DNA from 3 places in the Shewanella sp. DW31 genome. Region 1 is predicted to be linked to each of the others. Evidence: predicted binding sites of a transcription regulator. Region 1 holds the regulator's gene; each other region holds the start of a gene.
The links. The regulator LexA, encoded in region 1, represses DNA repair genes until DNA is damaged. The targets are predictions, from matches to a motif close to TACTGTATNNNNATACAGTA.

Region 1 (6,018 bases):
GGCGGGGAAGGCAGGTGGTATGCCAGCTCCCGTTAACTGATGGCAGGCCGCGCAAGTGGTGGTGTAGACAGTTTCACCTTCGGCCATCAGTGCCTCATGGGTGAGCGTGGGGAGACTCGCCGGATCGACTATGGTTGCGGAGTCGACAACTGCTGCGGGCTCAGTTGTAGGTGCGGGAGTTGGGGCCGTGTTGGCTGGTGTGGTAGCAGGTGCCTGTGTGCCAGCACTGCCGTTTATGTGCTCATTGACATCTTTGGCCTGCACAGCATCGCCAGTATTATTGCCCCAAGCATTACGCTCATAAGTAATCACAGCGGCAATTTCTTGTGCGCTCAATTGCTTACTAAAGGCTTGCATGGCCGTACCTGTTTTACCGTTGAGCACAATTTCAAGGTGGCCGCTGAGCGGTCCCGTAGCTATCGGACTGCCTTTGAGGTGTGGGAATACGCCTTGTAAACCCTCGCCATTGGGCTGGTGGCAGGCTGCGCAGTGCCCGAGGTAAACTTGTTCACCTTGAGTCATCAACTCTTCTTTACTTAGGGTTTGTGATAAAGCGGCTTGAGCGGCTTCAGCCGCAGCACCTGCGGCTTGTTTCTGCTCTGTGACCCAAGCCTCAAACTCGGCTTCGGGTAACGCTTGTACTACGATAGGCATAAAACCATGGTCTTTACCGCAGAGCTCGGCGCATTGACCACGGTAAATGCCGGGTTTGTCGATGCGAGTCCAGGCCTCATTGATAAATCCTGGATTGGCATCTTTCTTAATTGCAAAGGCGGGCACCCACCAAGAATGGATGACATCCTCTGAAGTCATCAGAAAGCGGATTTTGCGGTTTATCGGTAGAACGAGCGGTTTATCGACTTCCAATAGATAGTTTTCACCCTTGGTTTCGGTGCCTTCGATTTGTGCTCTGGGTGTTGTCAGTATGCTATAAAAATCAATATCTTGATCGAAATAGCTGTAATGCCATTTCCATTGGGAACCCGTGACTTTTACGGTGAGATCGGCGTTACTGGGATCTTCCATTGCGATTAAAGTTTTTGTCGCTGGAATCGCCATTAAGATCAAAATGATAAATGGCAGAATCGTCCAAGCGATTTCAACTTTAGTGCTTTCGTGAAAGTGGGACGCGACAGCGCCTTTGGATTTTCTGTGGTTGATCATGGCGTAAATCATGACGCCAAAGACCACTAGGCCTATTGCGCAGCAGATATACAAGATGGTCATGTGCAAGTGATAAACCTTGCCACTGATCTCGGTCACGCCAGGGGTCATGTTGAACCGCATGTCCGCGGCGGTCAACGGTGGTGCGAAAAGCACCACGAGTAAACAATACAACAATTGCTTCACAAGACTTCTCCTCTGCCAATTGCGAATAGCAACTACAAAGAAGAGCAACACAGTAAGTCTCAACTCTATGCAAACTCTTCAGTTCCCAAAAAAGCTTTTTTGACTTCAACGTGCGTTGGCGGCTGTTACTTTTAATCAAGTATTGTTACTGCTGGTAATTAGCCACGCTGGCACATACTGCTGAAATAAATCTGTTCTCTATTTTTAGTGGCGCTTCGAGTTCGATAAATACTCGATTCATTGACCACGGAAGGTGATATATCATCACCGACTTAACCAACCATACTTGCTGTTTAAATATTGATCAAGATCACTTATTTATCTAATTATCTGAAAAATTGCCAAAAAAAGCCTCACATTCATAGGTGAGGCGGCTTTCAAGGTAAAAAATTAAATGAATATTTAGTGTACAGAGCTAAAAAAAGATTGCTGACCGAAGAGATTGCCTTGCTCAATGCGTACGTCGGCATGTAAGTGACTGTTTACGTCTTCAAGCACTATGCCCATAGCTCGGGCACTTTTAGCCACGATTTGTAGGCGTCGATTATCCCGCGCATCTAATGATTGAGTCCAAGTAATGACTGCACTGGACGTACCACTTGTCAGGGCTTTTTCCATCGCCCACAGGGTTTCGACTTCATCTTTAGCATGTACCAGCAAGACTCTATCCATACGCACACCTGCACTGGCGAGCATTTGCTTGTAGCCAATACTTGGTGGGTTGATGAGCACTAACCAACGGCCCTGTTGGCTTAACTGAGCGAGTTGTGCACTCAGATGAATTAATTCTTGGCGACCTTGAGTCTTAGTTGGCATGCAGGCGATGGGCGCATGGTGCCAGTCATAGTCGGCATCACGGACTTCATCGAGCCACAAGCCCGGATGGCGGGGGGCATTGCCAAGTAGTTTATTCATAGCCAATCTCCATTACGGATCACACCGACGGCGAGTCCTTCAATTGTTAAACTTTGGAAGCCTAAATCCACTTTAATCGGGGAGTAATCTTCATTTTCGGCATGTAGATAGACCACATTACCTTTTTTTTCGAAACGTTTAACAGTGACATCGTCATCGACTCTAGCGACAACCACTTGACCATTTCTAGCTTGTTCTACTTTATGAACTGCCAGCAAATCACCTTCGAGAATGCCGATATTTTTCATGCTGTCGCCTTTTACTCGCAGTAAAAAATCGGCGGCGGGATGGAACATGCTTGGGTCGACTTGGTAGTACTGTTCAACATGTTCTTGGGCGAGGATAGGTTCACCCGCGGCCACTTGGCCGATGAGCGGTAAACCTGTTTCAGTCAAATCTTCGATTTCCGCAGGTAGACGAATGCCCCGAGATGTGCCTGGCATGATCTCAATGCAGCCCTTTTTCGCCAACGCTTTAAGGTGTTCTTCAGCCGCATTGGCGCTCTTAAAACCTAAACGGGTTGCGATTTCTGCCCGAGTGGGTGGCATGCCAGTATCGGCAATATTTCGTTTAATTAGCTCTAAAATTTCAGCTTGGCGTGGCGTCAAAGGTCTCATGGTGTTTCCTGTTTTTCTATACAGTTACTGTTAGTATATACAGTATTATTTGCAGCGCAAGTATTAACCACTTTTTAGCTATGTTGGAGAGAATTAGCGAATATTGCCCATAGTCTGGTATTCTATCGGGCTAGTAAACGCACTTAATTGCATAAGAATAATGCCTAAACACGACTCTCTTTGGTTGAAATCATTACGTTGGATCCAAAAACACTTAGTGCACACTATTGTGGTGCCTCAGGATCCCTTTGCCGATCTGAATCTGGATGCTTCCAGACCCCTTGTTTATGTGATGAAAACAGAATCACTCAGTGACATCGCTGCTTTGAGCGAAATAACGGCTAAGTTAGGTTTACCAAGCCCTTATGAGCCTCTAGTGGCTAATGGTGTGACTGCGCCTCGGGTTGTCTGTCTTCAAGGACGTAAGCCACTGTTTGGCGAGCGTGCTGGTAATGAGCCTTTCCTCGAATGCTTTATGCGTTTGTTAGCCGTGCATAAGGAACGTCCTGAATTAGATATTCAACTAGTACCCGTGAGCTTGTATTGGGGTCGCACGCCAGGGAAAGAAGACGACACTATGAAGGCGGCCGTATTTGAGCGGGAAAACCCGACTTGGCTGCGCAAGTGCTTGATGATTCTGTTCTTAGGTCGACATAACTTCGTGCAGTTTTCGAATGCCGTATCCCTGCGTTACATGGCTGACGAACATGGCACCGACATGGGAATTGCCCATAAGTTAGCACGGGTTGCGCGCGTGCATTTCCGTCGTCAACGTAAAGTAATGACAGGGCCTGTGCTGCCAAACCGCCAAGCACTGTTTCATTCGTTGCTCAAATCTGAGTCGCTGCGCAAGGCGATTCAAGAAGAAGCGGCCAGTAAAAAGATTTCTGAGACCCAAGCGCGCGAGACGGCTATTGAGTACCTCGATGAAATCGCTGCCGATTACTCAGACAGTTTAGTGCGTATTGCCGAGCGTTTCTTAACTTGGCTGTGGAACAAGCTTTACAGCGGGATCAACATTAAAGGCGCCGAGCAAGTTCGCCAGCTGCACCACGATGGCCACGAGATTGTTTATGTGCCTTGCCATCGCAGCCACATGGATTACCTGCTGTTATCGTATATTTTGTATTATCAAGGCATGGTTCCGCCGCACATTGCTGCTGGCATCAACCTCAATTTCTGGCCCGCGGGACCTATGTTCCGTCGCGGTGGTGCCTTCTTCATCCGCCGTAGTTTTAATGGTAACAAGCTGTACACCGCAGTATTTCGTGAGTATTTAGATCAGCTGTTTGCTAAAGGTTATTCGGTGGAATACTTCTCCGAAGGTGGCCGTTCACGTACTGGCCGTCTGTTGGCGCCGAAAACTGGCATGATCGCCATGACGATGAACAGCGTACTGCGCGGTATTGAACGTCCTGTCACACTTGTGCCAGTGTATTTAGGCTATGACCATGTGATGGAAGTAGCGACTTACCATAAAGAGTTAAGCGGTAAGAAAAAGAAAAAAGAATCTGTGTGGCAGGTGTTCGGTGCCATTCGTAAATTAGGTAATTTCGGCCAAGGTTATGTGAATTTTGGCGAGCCTATTACCCTGCAAAATTTCTTAAATGAGCGTGCGCCAAACTGGCGTGCTGAGTTGGCCGATGATCCCGAGCAGAAACCAAGTTGGTTAACGCCAGCGGTAAACGTGCTGGCTAATCGGGTGATGACGCGTATCAATGATGCCGCAGCCGCGAGTTCTGTGACTTTGACTAGCTTAGTTTTACTGGCGACAGATCAAAACGCCTTAGAACGTAGTCTGCTGGAGCGTCAGCTTGATTTGTATCTGACCCTACTCAAAAAAGTGCCTTACACTTCTTATACATCTGTTGCCGAAGGTGATGGTAAGCATTTAGTGCAGCAAGGTTTAGAGCTGAACAAGTTTGTTGTTAGTGCCGATCCTTTAGGGGAAATAGTGTCTATCGAAGCGAGTCAGGCTGTGTCTATGACTTACTATCGTAACAATATCATTCACTTATTTATTGTTCCTTCATTAATTGCGAGTTGTTTAACCCACAATGAACAGATCCTGCGCCAGCAAGTGGTTTCAATCGTTGCCGATTTTTATCCACTGCTGAAAGCCGAACTCTTCATGGGAATTAAAGACTTACCAGCCTATGTTGAGCAAGTACTGGATTTCCTGATTGGGCAAGGTTTAGTGGTTGAGACAGATACTTTAGCTGTCGTGCCTGAGCACTCAAGCCAATTATTGTTGTTAGCCAGTTCAGTGAGCGAGACTCTGCAACGCTACGCTATTATTTTCAATCTGTTAGCGAACAGACCTAAGATGGAGCGCTCAGAACTTGAGTCTGAGAGCCATTTACTCGCCCAGCGTTTAGGGGCTTTACATGGTATTACCGCGCCTGAGTTCTACGATAAAAAACTCTACGGTACTTTGAGCGTGAAGCTCAAAGAATTGGGATATCTGGCGGATAGTGAAGATAAGTCCAATATCAATCGCATACGAGATCAGGCCAATAGCTTATTACGTCCGTCAGTGAGACAAACGATAGTGGCGAGTGTCACCGCGGAGCACACAGTTTAATGGCAAATCATATGAATGCGGCTAAGCATAAGCCCGCAGGTAAGTCCTTGCTTGGTGGTGCCATGATTATTGCTGGCACGACCGTAGGTGCTGGGATGTTTTCTCTGCCCGTGGTCGGTGCAGGTATGTGGTTTGGCTATTCGATTTTGATGTTATTGGGCATTTGGTTTTGCATGTTGATGTCGGGTTTATTGTTGCTCGAAACCAATTTGCATTTCGAACCCGGTGCTAGCTTCGATACCTTAAGCAAGCAAACTCTTGGGCAGTTTTGGCGGATAGTGAACGGCGTTTCTATCGCTTTCGTGTTGTATATTTTGACCTATGCCTATATCAGCGGCGGTGGTTCGATTGTGAATCACAGCTTGCAGGGCATGGGAATTGAGTTACCGCAAAGTGTGGCAGGGCTAGTGTTCGCCATAGTATTGGCGAGCATAGTGTTGATCAGTACTAAAGCCGTGGATCGGATTACCACGATTATGCTCGGCGGTATGATCATTACCTTCTTCCTCGCTATCGGCAATTTACTGATCGAAATTGATGTGACTAAGTTGC
Region 2 (6,018 bases), on a different contig from region 1:
TAACGTACACCAACAAGCTCGTGGCGCCTATGCGGTTGTTGCCATGATTATTGGTCAAGGCTTAGTTGCGTTCCGTGACCCATTTGGTATTCGTCCTTTAGTATTAGGTAAGCACGAAACCGCCACTGGCACTGAATACATGGTGGCTTCTGAAAGCGTGGCACTCGATGCCGTTGGCTTTGAAGTGATGCGTGATGTGGCACCGGGTGAAGCGATTTATGTTTCAATTGACGGTCAGCTGTATACCCGTCAATGTGCAGCCGAGCCTAGCTATGCACCTTGTATCTTCGAATTCGTCTATTTTGCCCGTCCAGATTCGACGATCGACAAAGTGTCTGTATATGCAAGTCGCGTCAACATGGGCGCTAAGCTTGGCGAGAAGATTAAGAAGGAATGGTACGATCACGATATCGACGTGGTTATTCCTATTCCTGAAACCTCTTGCGATATCGCGCTGGAAATTGCCCGTTGCATGGATTTACCGTACCGCCAAGGTTTTGTGAAAAACCGTTATATTGGCCGTACCTTCATCATGCCTGGTCAACAGGAGCGTAAGAAGTCAGTGCGTCGTAAGTTGAATGCCATTAACACTGAGTTCAAAGGCAAAAATGTCCTGTTGGTGGACGACTCTATCGTTCGCGGTACGACCTCAGAGCAAATCATCGAAATGGCCCGTGAAGCAGGTGCTAAGAAAGTGTACTTTGCCTCTGCCGCACCGGAAATTCGTTTCCCGAACGTGTACGGTATTGACATGCCAACGTCGAATGAGCTTATTGCCCACGGTCGTGATGCCGATGAAATCGCCAAGTTAATTGGTGCTGATGGCATTATTTTCCAAGACTTGCCCGATTTAATTGAAGCGGTAAGAATGGAGAATCCTGCGATTAAACGTTTCGAAACGTCCGTATTTGATGGTCACTACATCACGAACGACGTTGACCAAGCGTATTTAGATCACTTGACGCAACTGCGTAATGACGATGCCAAAGCCGATCGAAATAAAGATATCGGCACTAACTTAGAGCTGCATAACGTCTGTCACCCATAAGGATTGTGAGTCATTTAGTATCGTAAAGTTTGTGTCCTTTTTGTTCTAAACGATACAAAAAAGCCAGTGAGAAATCACTGGCTTTTTAATGGCTTATATTTGCTTAACGGATCATAGTGGTAACGTCTACGTATTTATGCGTTGCGCTGTTTCAGTCATTACATTTTCTTCAGCGTGCTTACGTTCAACCCAGTAATCCGCATTTTTAATACCCAGTTTTACCGGGTCGAAAAGTGGCTCTATGCCGAGTGCTTGCTGTGATTCATAATCTTTAAGGCAAGTGAATGCGGTTTTCCTCAATAGAATAATGGCAATAATATTGAGCCATGCCATGAGTCCGACACCAATGTCACCCATTCCCCAAGCCATATCAGCCGTTTTAACTGTGCCGTATACGGTTGAGCCAATGATCACGACTTTGAGAACGACCATGAACCAAGGATGATTTACTTTACGGTTAATATAGGCAATGTTGGTCTCAGCAATGTAGTAATAAGCCACTATGGTCGTAAAGGCGAAGAAGAACAGTGCGATAGCCACAAAGATATTGCCAAATCCTGGCATCATACTTTCCATTGCCGTTTGTACGTAGCCTGGTCCTGCAGCGACTCCGGCAATGCCTGTATAGAGCGCCGCACCGTCTGGGCCCTGAACATTATACAGTCCTGTAATGAGCAGCATGAAACCAGTTGCAGAGCAAACGAATAAGGTGTCGATATACACAGAAAAAGCTTGAACTAACCCTTGTTTGGCTGGATGGCTTACCGCCGCTGCAGATGAGGCATGTGGCGCTGTACCTTGACCCGCTTCGTTGGAGTAAATACCCCGCTTTACCCCCCACATGATGGCTAAGCCTAAAATGGCACCAAAACCCGCATCAAAGCCAAAGGCACTTTTGATAATTAACCATAAAATACCCGGTAGCTGGCCAATATTTAGCGCTATGATGACACAAGCCACTATGATGTAACCCAGTGCCATAAAGGGGACGACGGCACTGGCAAAGTGAGCGATACGTTTTACACCGCCAAAAATGATAAAACCAAGAAGCATGGCCAGTATGGCTGCCGTCACATTAGGATCTATGTTGAAAGCGGTTTTTAAACTTGAACCTATCGAGTTAGCTTGTACGCCTGGCAGCAGGATCCCGCAAGCAAATATGGTCGCAATTGCAAATACCCATGCATACCATTTCATGCCTAAGCCTTTTTCAATATAAAAAGCAGGCCCACCACGATACTCGCCATTGATTTTTTCTTTATAGACTTGACCTAAGGTAGATTCAACGAAGGCGGAGCTGGCACCGAGAAAGGCAACCATCCACATCCAAAATAAAGCGCCAGGACCACCAAAGGTGATTGCTGTGGCAACCCCTGCAATGTTACCTGTACCGACTCGACCCGCTAATGTCATCGCGAGTGCTTGAAAAGACGACACTCCCGCATCAGTACTCTTACCATCAAACATCAGGCGGATCATTTCTGGCAGATGGCGCAGCTGTAAAAATCGAGTGCGAAGGGAGAAATAGAGCCCGACACCTAGGCAAAGAAAAATAAGTGCAGGGCTCCAAATTACACTATTGATCGCGTTGACAATCTCATTCATAGACTCCGATTCCTTTATTGTGTTGTTTTAGCAGAGTTTTTAGGTTTACGGTTATTCAACAGATGTTGAGTTAGGACATTCACTTTTGATTAAGACATTTTTTGTAAATATCCAAGATACTCAACATAACTATTTTTTTGGGAGCTTCATAGTTAAAGTGTTAAATATTTGAAACCAATGTGTTTTGAAATTGAGTTTTAGCATGGATAAATAGAGCGGAGGGGCGAGTTAACTCGAAATACGGTAGTGATTTATTATGAATGTCAGTTATCCCATTACCCAAAGTAGCATCCACACGCCGAATAAGCTGCTTAAGCTATGGCGCGTGATTTGGTGGCTGAGTAATAGAGATACACTCACAGCAATAGGAATGACGAGAATGAATCCCCATGCTAACGGCATATCGATGATTTTCATTTGTCCCAGCCAGGTACTGGTGAGCATGCTTATTGCGAGTAACATTAAGCTATGGAATATCAATAACTGATTGAATCTTAATATTAATGCTGGAGTTATTGTCATAGCCTGTCGCGCATTTATTGCAAACTGTCTCATAGTTACTCCTTAGTTATTTAGTGTATCTTATGCATTGTTGAGAATCATTCGCAATTGAATTTACACTTAAGCTTTTACATTTAAGCTCGGTTTACTACAGAAATTTGCACTCAACTGGCGTTTGGGCTAAATTGTACTGTAATTATATCCAGTGCTTGGTGTTTGTATGATTCTCTATATCGCAGAAAAACCTAGCCTAGGGCGGGCCATTGCCGATGTATTGCCTAAACCCCATAAAAAAGGCGATGGATTTATCGAAGCCGCCAATGGCGATTGTGTGTCTTGGTGCGTTGGTCACTTGCTCGAGCAAGCAGAACCTGATGCCTATAATCCCGAATTTAAGTCTTGGAAATTCGAGCATTTGCCAATAGTGCCAGACAAGTGGCAACTAAAGCCTAAGGCTGCGACCCGCAGCCAACTCACAGTGCTAAAACGATTAGTCAAACAAGCCAACACGCTGGTTAACGCGGGCGATCCCGACCGCGAAGGGCAGTTACTCGTGGATGAAGTGATTGCCTATCTTGGCGTGACGGGGGACAAGCTACATCAAACCCAGCGTTTACTGATCAGTGACTTAAACCCACAAGCTGTAAAACGGGCTCTAACGCAGCTACGCAGTAATCGCGAGTTTATTCCTTTATCCACATCGGCCTTAGCCCGCAGTCGTGCCGATTGGCTCTATGGCATGAATATGACGCGTGCGTACACCATCCAAGGTAAAAAGGTCGGTTATCAAGGCGTGTTATCCGTCGGCCGAGTACAAACGCCATTGCTTGGGCTAGTGGTGCGCCGTGATGAAGAGATTGCCCACTTTCAATCTAAGCCTTTTTATGAAGTACTAGCGCATTTGGCGACCGAGAAGCAAGAAACTTTCAGCGCCAAGTGGCAACCTAGCGAAGCTTGTCAGCCTTATATGGATGAAGAAGGACGAGTGTTAGTGAGAGGGTTAGCGCAAAATGTGGTGAGTCGCATCAGTGATAAGCCCGCCTTAGTCACTCAATTAGTGGCTAAGGACAAGAAACAGAATCCACCATTGCCCTACAGCTTATCCGCGTTACAGATTGATGCGGCCAAACGGTTTGGTATGAGTGCTAAGGATGTGCTCGATACCTGCCAAAGTTTGTATGAACGTCATAAACTCATTACTTACCCACGCTCCGACAGTCGTTATTTACCCGTTGAGCAACATAACCTTGCGCCTTCGGTACTTAAGGCGATAAGTGACGGTGCTGCTGAGTTATTGCAAGGTGCTGATGCACCCGATCCCCGTCTTAAATCTAAAGCATGGGATGATAAAAAAGTGGACGCCCATCACGCAATCGTCCCCACAGAGAAGACGGCTAACTTATCTAGCTTGAGTCAGCGTGAGAGGCAGTTATATCTTCATGTTGCTCGCCAGTACTTAGCCCAGTTTTATCCGGCTTATTGTTACAATGAAACCACAGTGCAAGTGACAATCGAGGGTGGTTTATTTAATACCAAGGCGCGTCAGGATAAATCCCTCGGCTGGAAGCAACTCTTTGCCCGCCAAGAGCCAAATGGCAGTAAGGCGAGTGGCAACAAGTCGACGGAAGAAAGCGCAGGTAAGGACGATGAGGAGAATGACGAGTTTATCGGCCAATTACCGCCTTTGAAATTGGGACAGGCTTTGCATTGTACTCGAGGCGAATTGTTGGAGAAAAATACTCAGCCACCAAAGGCCTTTACCGATGCCACTTTACTCGGAGCTATGACGGGTATTAGCCGTTATGTGACCGATCCTGAGATCCGTAAAATTCTTAAAGAAACCGACGGATTAGGTACAGAGGCTACCCGTGCAGGTATTATCGAATTGCTATTCAAACGCGGTTTTTTACAACGCTTAGGTAAATCTATTGTCTCGACAGACGTGGGGAAAGGATTGATTAACAGCTTGCCCGCGAGTGCGACTACGCCGGATATGACAGCGCTTTGGGAAGCGAGTCTGAATGGCATTTGCCATAAAGAAACCTCTTATCAAGCCTTTATGCAGCCACTGCTCGGCACCTTATCCACGCTTATCCAGAATGCAGGCGCCCAACTGCCAACCGCGCTTAATGGTTTACAAGGCCAAGGTTATCGTAAAACGGCAAGTAATAAATCTGGTTATCATAAGTCGTATTCTAAAAAATCAAGTTCAGCGAAAGGTATCGGTACAACAAAAAACGATGGTTCCAACAAATATGCTTCCCAAAAGACCAGTTCCAAAAGTTCGGTAACTCGATCAACCAGTCGTTCAGCTTCTAATAGCCGCAAATCTACAACAGCAGTGTAATGACACACTTGTTGCATATATGTCGTTATTGTCTTTTGATGTAATAACGACATTTAATTTATCTAACGGTATTTAACAACCGATAATCACGATATTTCGAGATTGCCTGATCCGTATCTAAAAAACACCTTGATTTTCAGCTTTTCCTCCCGGTGGCATATAACCTGCTTACTATTGATTGGGGAAAATAATATATCAAATAAATCATGTAATTATATGTGGTTTCGCTGAATTTAAAGGTAGATGAAATGAAAAAGACATTGCTCGCTTTGATGATCCCAAGCTTATTGTTAATGGGAACTGCTCAAGCCGTTGAGTTGTATAATGACCAAACTAACAGCGTTAACATGATAGGTTGGTTAGGTTTTGCCGCGTTAAATGATGGTCATGAAACTTCCGTTATAGATAATTTTTCTCGTGTTGGTTTTCGTTTCGACCGTCAAGAGAAAAATGGCTGGAGCTCCTTTGCCCATACGGAATGGGGTATCAATATGGTGACCAGTGATGACGGCCTTAT
Region 3 (6,018 bases), on a different contig from region 1:
GCCTGCATTGGTAAATAAAAGAGTGGGATCGTTGCCTGGCACTAATGAACTACTGTCCACAACTTGATGACCATTGCTGCGGAAAAATTCGAGGAAAGCGCTTCTGAGCTCTGCTGTAGTTTGATACATGAAATCATCCTGAATTGGGTAAGCATTACCAGCTACGCCTTAGGCTAGCCGTATTTCTATTTGCCCAGCATTATAAGCAGACTAAGGAAGGACGACCAGTCTTGATTGGTGATATACACATCAGGAATTTAATATTTTAGCGTGAATCGCCCACACCAGAGTCACTAGAAGCAAAACGACAGGATAAAGCACAAATAAAGACGGCGTAAGTTTATCGCGGCACGGACAATATTTAAGCAAGTGAGTCTAATGTGAAGTACGAAATGGACAAGACTCATTGATGATATTTAGATGAGCTTTTACAGTCTTAGCTCCAAATTTAATAATCTTCATCGAGATCATTGGGATCTGAATCTAGTGCGTAAGTGATTTGATCGTAGCTAAAGCCTTGACCCATTAAAAAACGCACTCGTTTGGCCTTTTCCTTTGCGATGAGATCCCGAGCTTTAGAGCCCTTCACTTCTGTTACGCGAGGTACACCGTATTTTTTGGTGGCTTTATCTTTTGCTAGCTCAAACCAATCACAATCACAATTAACCAAAGCGGCTTCAATGCAGTCTTTAGATAAGCCTTTCTGTGCGATTGCTTGGCGGATGCGTATTGCACCGTGGCCTCGACTGATGTGGCTTCGCACCAACAGTTCGGCATAACGAGCATCATTAATAAAACCGGAGGATTCGCAAGCATCGAGTACAGGTTCGATATCGTTAAGTTCGAAACCTTTTTCGAGCAATTTATCGCGGATTTGTAAACGGGAATAATCGCGGCGCGCTAACAGCGCGACCGCAATTTGATGGGCTGACTGACTCAGAATACTTCGCCTGTCTCTAAATCAATATTGTCCTCAATGCTATCATCAGCTTTGGCAGCCAAGGCACTCGGATTACTCAAAAGCAACTCACGTAGCGTCTTGTCAATTTCAGCAGCAATAGCTGGGTTTTCAGTCAGATATTTGCCAGCATTAGCACGACCTTGGCCGATTTTGTCACCTTTATAGCTGTACCAAGCGCCCGCTTTTTCAATCAACTTATGGGCTACGCCTAAGTCTACTAACTCACCAGTACGGTTAATACCTTGGCCATAAAGGATTTGGAACTCAGCTTGCTTAAACGGCGCTGCAACCTTATTTTTCACCACTTTAACGCGAGTTTCGTTACCGACCACTTCATCGCCGTCTTTAATGGCACCAGTGCGGCGAATGTCTAGACGAACAGAAGCATAAAACTTCAGCGCGTTACCACCGGTTGTAGTTTCTGGGTTACCGAACATCACACCAATTTTCATCCGAATTTGGTTGATGAAGATAAGTAAGGTGTTAGATTGCTTTAAGTTACCCGCAAGTTTACGCATGGCTTGGCTCATCATACGCGCCGCTAGACCCATGTGAGAATCACCAATTTCGCCTTCGATTTCAGCTTTAGGCGTTAATGCCGCCACTGAGTCAACTACGATAACGTCAACAGCGCCTGAACGAGTTAAAGCATCACAAATCTCAAGCGCTTGTTCGCCGGTATCCGGTTGCGAACACAGCAGGTTATCAATATCTACGCCCAATTTTTTAGCATAAATAGGGTCTAATGCATGCTCTGCATCGATAAAGGCACAGGTTTTGCCTTCACGTTGCGCGGCGGCAATCACTTCTAAAGTCAGTGTTGTTTTACCTGATGATTCAGGACCATAGATCTCAACGATACGACCCATTGGCAAACCGCCAGCACCTAAAGCAACGTCCAGAGACAGAGAACCGGTAGAAATGGTCTCAACATCCATAGAGCGATCTTCGCCCAGCTTCATGATGGAGCCTTTACCAAATTGTTTCTCAATTTGGATCAATACCGCAGCAAGTGCTTTCTCTTTATTTGGATCGACCTTCATTCCTGTTCCCTCATCAAGACAAGCATTAAGCTGTCAAAAGTGATATTCAATTTACAAACGGGTAATTCAAAAAGCCGCGCTTTTTGTCTTAATTCTGCTGACTAGTATACTGTACAATCATACAGTATCAATACCTGTGACTGAATTATTTTTAGCTGATAGGATTTTTAATATGGCCAAGGTTTTAGCGAATATCAAATCAGATAATAGCTCCCTTTGATCAATATCCATCGTTAAGGGCTCAATTTTCGCTAAATTATTGCTAAGATTGGCGCAACAAATTTTGCGTGGTCTTTTTAGCTGAAAATTGTACAGCAGTCTTCCGCTTCCATAGCGCTTAATCACCCTTAACCACACAAACTGTATCGCCTTTAGGCAGTCACAACGGACGATAACGATTTAATGAATGTAATTGATACCGATGATTTAGAAAAACATACTCCTATGATGCGTCAGTACTTGACGATGAAAGCAGAACATCACGATATGTTGCTGTTTTATCGCATGGGTGACTTCTACGAGTTGTTTTATGACGATGCTAAACGCGCTTCTGAGCTGTTAGGCATTTCACTCACTGCGCGCGGTAAAAGTGGTGGCGATCCTATTCCGATGGCGGGACTTCCTTACCATGCTGTGGAAGGCTATCTTGCAAAATTAGTTCAAATTGGTCAATCAGTTGCGATTTGCGAACAGATTGGCGATCCCGCGACATCTAAAGGGCCAGTAGAACGTAAAGTGGTGCGAATTGTCACGCCAGGCACTTTAACCGACGAAGCGTTGCTGCAGGAACGCCAAGACAATCTGTTAGCCGCGGTTTATCAAGGTAAAGTCGGTTTTGGTTATGCCACATTAGATGTTTCATCCGGACGTTTTGTGATTGCAGAGCTCGACACGCGAGAGTCATTAGAAGCGGAATTGCAACGCACTAATCCCGTTGAAATTCTCTACAGTGAAGACTTTGGTGAACTAGGTCTACTTAACGGTTTTAAAGGCAAACGCCGTCGCCCCGAGTGGGAATTTGATTACGATACGAGTATCAAGTTACTACTGGCCCAGTTTGGAACTAAAGACTTACATGGTTTTGGTATCGCAGATGCACGTTTATCACTGCAAGCTGCGGGTTGCTTGATGCAATATGTCAAAGACACACAGCGCACGGCACTGCCCCATATCAATGCCATTATCCGCTTCAATCAAACCGATAGCATAGTACTCGATGCGGCAACTCGCCGAAATTTAGAATTAACTCAAAACCTTGCCGGTGGCCGCGATAATACCTTAGCGGCAGTATTGGATAATACCGCAACGCCTATGGGCAGCCGTATGTTACAACGCTGGATCCATCAGCCTCTGCGAGATCCTAAGCAAATCAAGGCGCGCCAACAGGCGGTGACTGAACTCCTCGATACCGCAGCCCACGAAGGTTTGCATGAGCAGTTAAAGGCACTTGGCGATATCGAACGTATCATGGCAAGGTTAGCCCTGCGTACTGCCCGTCCAAGGGACTTTGCACGTTTACGTCAAGCACTGGGCTTATTGCCTGAATTACAACTGAGTTTAAGTACACTGAGCGCGCCACACACGACTCAATTACGGCAACACTTAGGTGAGTTCCCCGCTGAGCAAGCCCTACTTGAGCGCGCGATAGTCGATAATCCTCCCATGCTTATCCGCGATGGCGGAGTGATCCGTGAAGGCTACAACAGCGAACTAGATGAATGGCGCGGTCTTAGCGAAGGAGCGAGTGATTACTTAGTACAACTCGAAGCCAGAGAAAAAGAACGTACAGGTATCAACACACTTAAAGTCGGCTATAACCGTGTACACGGCTATTACATTGAAGTGAGCCGCTTGCAATCCTCGCAGGTGCCGCTCAATTATCAACGACGTCAAACCCTTAAGAATATGGAGCGTTATATCACGCCCGAACTTAAGGAATACGAAGAAAAAGTCCTCTCGAGCCAAGGTAAAGCGCTGGCACTCGAAAAGCAGTTATGGGAACAGTTATTCGATCTTATTCTGCCGAAATTACATGAATTACAGGCTTTTGCTAGAGCAGCGGCTGAGCTTGATGTACTGAGTAACTTTGCCGAGCGTGCCGAAGCCTTAGGCTACACTTGTCCAGAGCTGAGCCAAGATATCGGCGTACAAATAGACGCAGGTCGCCATCCAGTGGTGGAGCGTGTTAGCCAAACGCCGTTTATCGCTAACCCAGTGACCTTGCACAATCAAAGACGTATGTTGATTGTCACCGGACCCAACATGGGCGGTAAATCGACCTATATGCGTCAAGTCGCCTTGATTACGCTGATGGCCCATATTGGTTGTTTTGTGCCAGCAGATCGCGCCCTGATTGGCCCAATTGATCGCATCTTTACCCGTATTGGCGCATCAGACGATCTGGCCTCTGGCCGCTCAACCTTTATGGTAGAAATGACTGAAACTGCCAACATTCTGCACAATGCCACTGCCAGTAGTTTAGTGTTAATGGATGAAATCGGCCGTGGAACATCCACCTATGATGGTTTATCGCTAGCTTGGTCGGCGGCGGAATATTTAGCCCAGCAAGTCGGGGCTATGACCCTATTCGCCACCCATTATTTTGAGCTAACTCAATTACCTGACTTAATGGCAGGTGTTTACAATGTGCACCTTGATGCCATTGAGCATGAAGATACAATCGCCTTTATGCATGCGGTACAGGAAGGTGCAGCCAGTAAAAGCTACGGCTTACAAGTTGCGGCGCTTGCCGGCGTGCCAAACAAAGTGATTAAAGCAGCGAAACATAAATTGCAACAATTGGAGAGTCGCGATCATCAACCAGAAGGAAGGAGGACGCCCATTCAAAGCTTACTCGCTTTACCTGAACCGGTTGAAAATCCAGCTTTGACTAAATTAAGTAGCATTAATCCCGATAACTTAACGCCAAAACAAGCGCTTGATTTGCTCTATGAGCTGAAACGCTTGAGCTAGACATCAGGTGATCTAAATAAAAGCCTAAAAATAACAACGCCCACTCTATAGTGGGCGTTTTACTTTATGACGTGATCTCACACTAAGTGCATTTTCTGGATAGCTTCTCTGAAAGGCACCAGAAGACAGACATTAGTTTCTAAATAAAGCTTCAACAGATAAACCTTGAGAACCCAATAAATCACGTAAGCGTTTTAATGCTTCCACTTGGATTTGACGAACACGTTCACGGGTTAAACCAATTTCAGCCCCCACATCTTCAAGCGTAGAAGGTTCATAACCTAACAAACCAAAACGACGGGCTAATACTTCTCTTTGTTTTGTGTTCAACTCGTTAAGCCATTTCACCACCGAGTTAGAGATGTCTTCATCTTGCACTTTATAGTCAGGGCCAACACTATCATCATCGGCCAGTACATCTAATAATGCTTTCTCGTTATCGCCCCCCAAAGGCGTATCAACAGAGGTAATTTTTTCATTCAGCTTAAGCATGCGGCTCACATCAGAGCTAGAAACTTGCAGTTTTTCAGCAATTTCTTCAGCTGTAGGTTCATGATCCAGTTTTTGTGCTAACTCGCGGGCAGTACGCAAGTATACGTTGAGTTCTTTAACAACATGAATCGGCAAACGAATAGTACGAGTTTGATTCATGATAGCGCGTTCAATCGTCTGTCTGATCCACCAAGTCGCATAGGTTGAAAAACGAAAACCTCTTTCTGGGTCAAACTTTTCTACGGCACGAATTAAACCTAAATTACCCTCTTCGATAAGATCAAGCAGTGCTAAGCCGCGGTTATTGTAACGACGTGCAATTTTTACGACGAGACGTAAATTACTTTCGATCATGCGATTACGGGATTTTGCACAACCTTTTAAGGCCTTACGGGAAAAGTAAACTTCTTCTTCTGCGCTAAGCAGTGGGGAAAAACCAATCTCACCTAGATAAAGTTGAGTGGCATCAAGATTTTTTTGAAGGTCATCTTGGACCTGTTGTTCTATTCCTAGCTCTTGGACTAGATCGGTGGCAACTTCTTCTTTTTC

Region 2: the regulator LexA is predicted to act here: its motif matches at 3,343-3,362, upstream of GWI56_RS09765 (DNA topoisomerase III).
Region 3: the regulator LexA is predicted to act here: its motif matches at 2,112-2,131, upstream of recA (recombinase RecA).

What each region holds. Positions count from the first base shown of each region.
Region 1 covers NZ_JADWMP020000005.1:78,245-84,262, reverse strand. The annotation lists gene coxB (cytochrome c oxidase subunit II) at 1-1,350, opposite strand, end outside; gene GWI56_RS06035 (SulA-like leucine-rich domain-containing protein) at 1,753-2,265, opposite strand; gene lexA (transcriptional repressor LexA) at 2,262-2,882, opposite strand; gene plsB (glycerol-3-phosphate 1-O-acyltransferase PlsB) at 3,043-5,466, shown strand; gene mtr (tryptophan permease) at 5,466-6,018, shown strand, end outside.
Region 2 covers NZ_JADWMP020000009.1:80,337-86,354, forward strand. The annotation lists gene purF (amidophosphoribosyltransferase) at 1-1,048, shown strand, start outside; gene GWI56_RS09755 (alanine/glycine:cation symporter family protein) at 1,175-2,653, opposite strand; gene GWI56_RS09760 (hypothetical protein) at 2,921-3,208, opposite strand; gene GWI56_RS09765 (DNA topoisomerase III) at 3,375-5,501, shown strand; gene GWI56_RS09770 (porin) at 5,750-6,018, shown strand, end outside.
Region 3 covers NZ_JADWMP020000011.1:4,378-10,395, forward strand. The annotation lists gene alaS (alanine--tRNA ligase) at 1-129, opposite strand, end outside; gene GWI56_RS10835 (regulatory protein RecX) at 449-862, opposite strand; gene recA (recombinase RecA) at 937-2,004, opposite strand; gene mutS (DNA mismatch repair protein MutS) at 2,407-4,977, shown strand; gene rpoS (RNA polymerase sigma factor RpoS) at 5,110-6,018, opposite strand, start outside.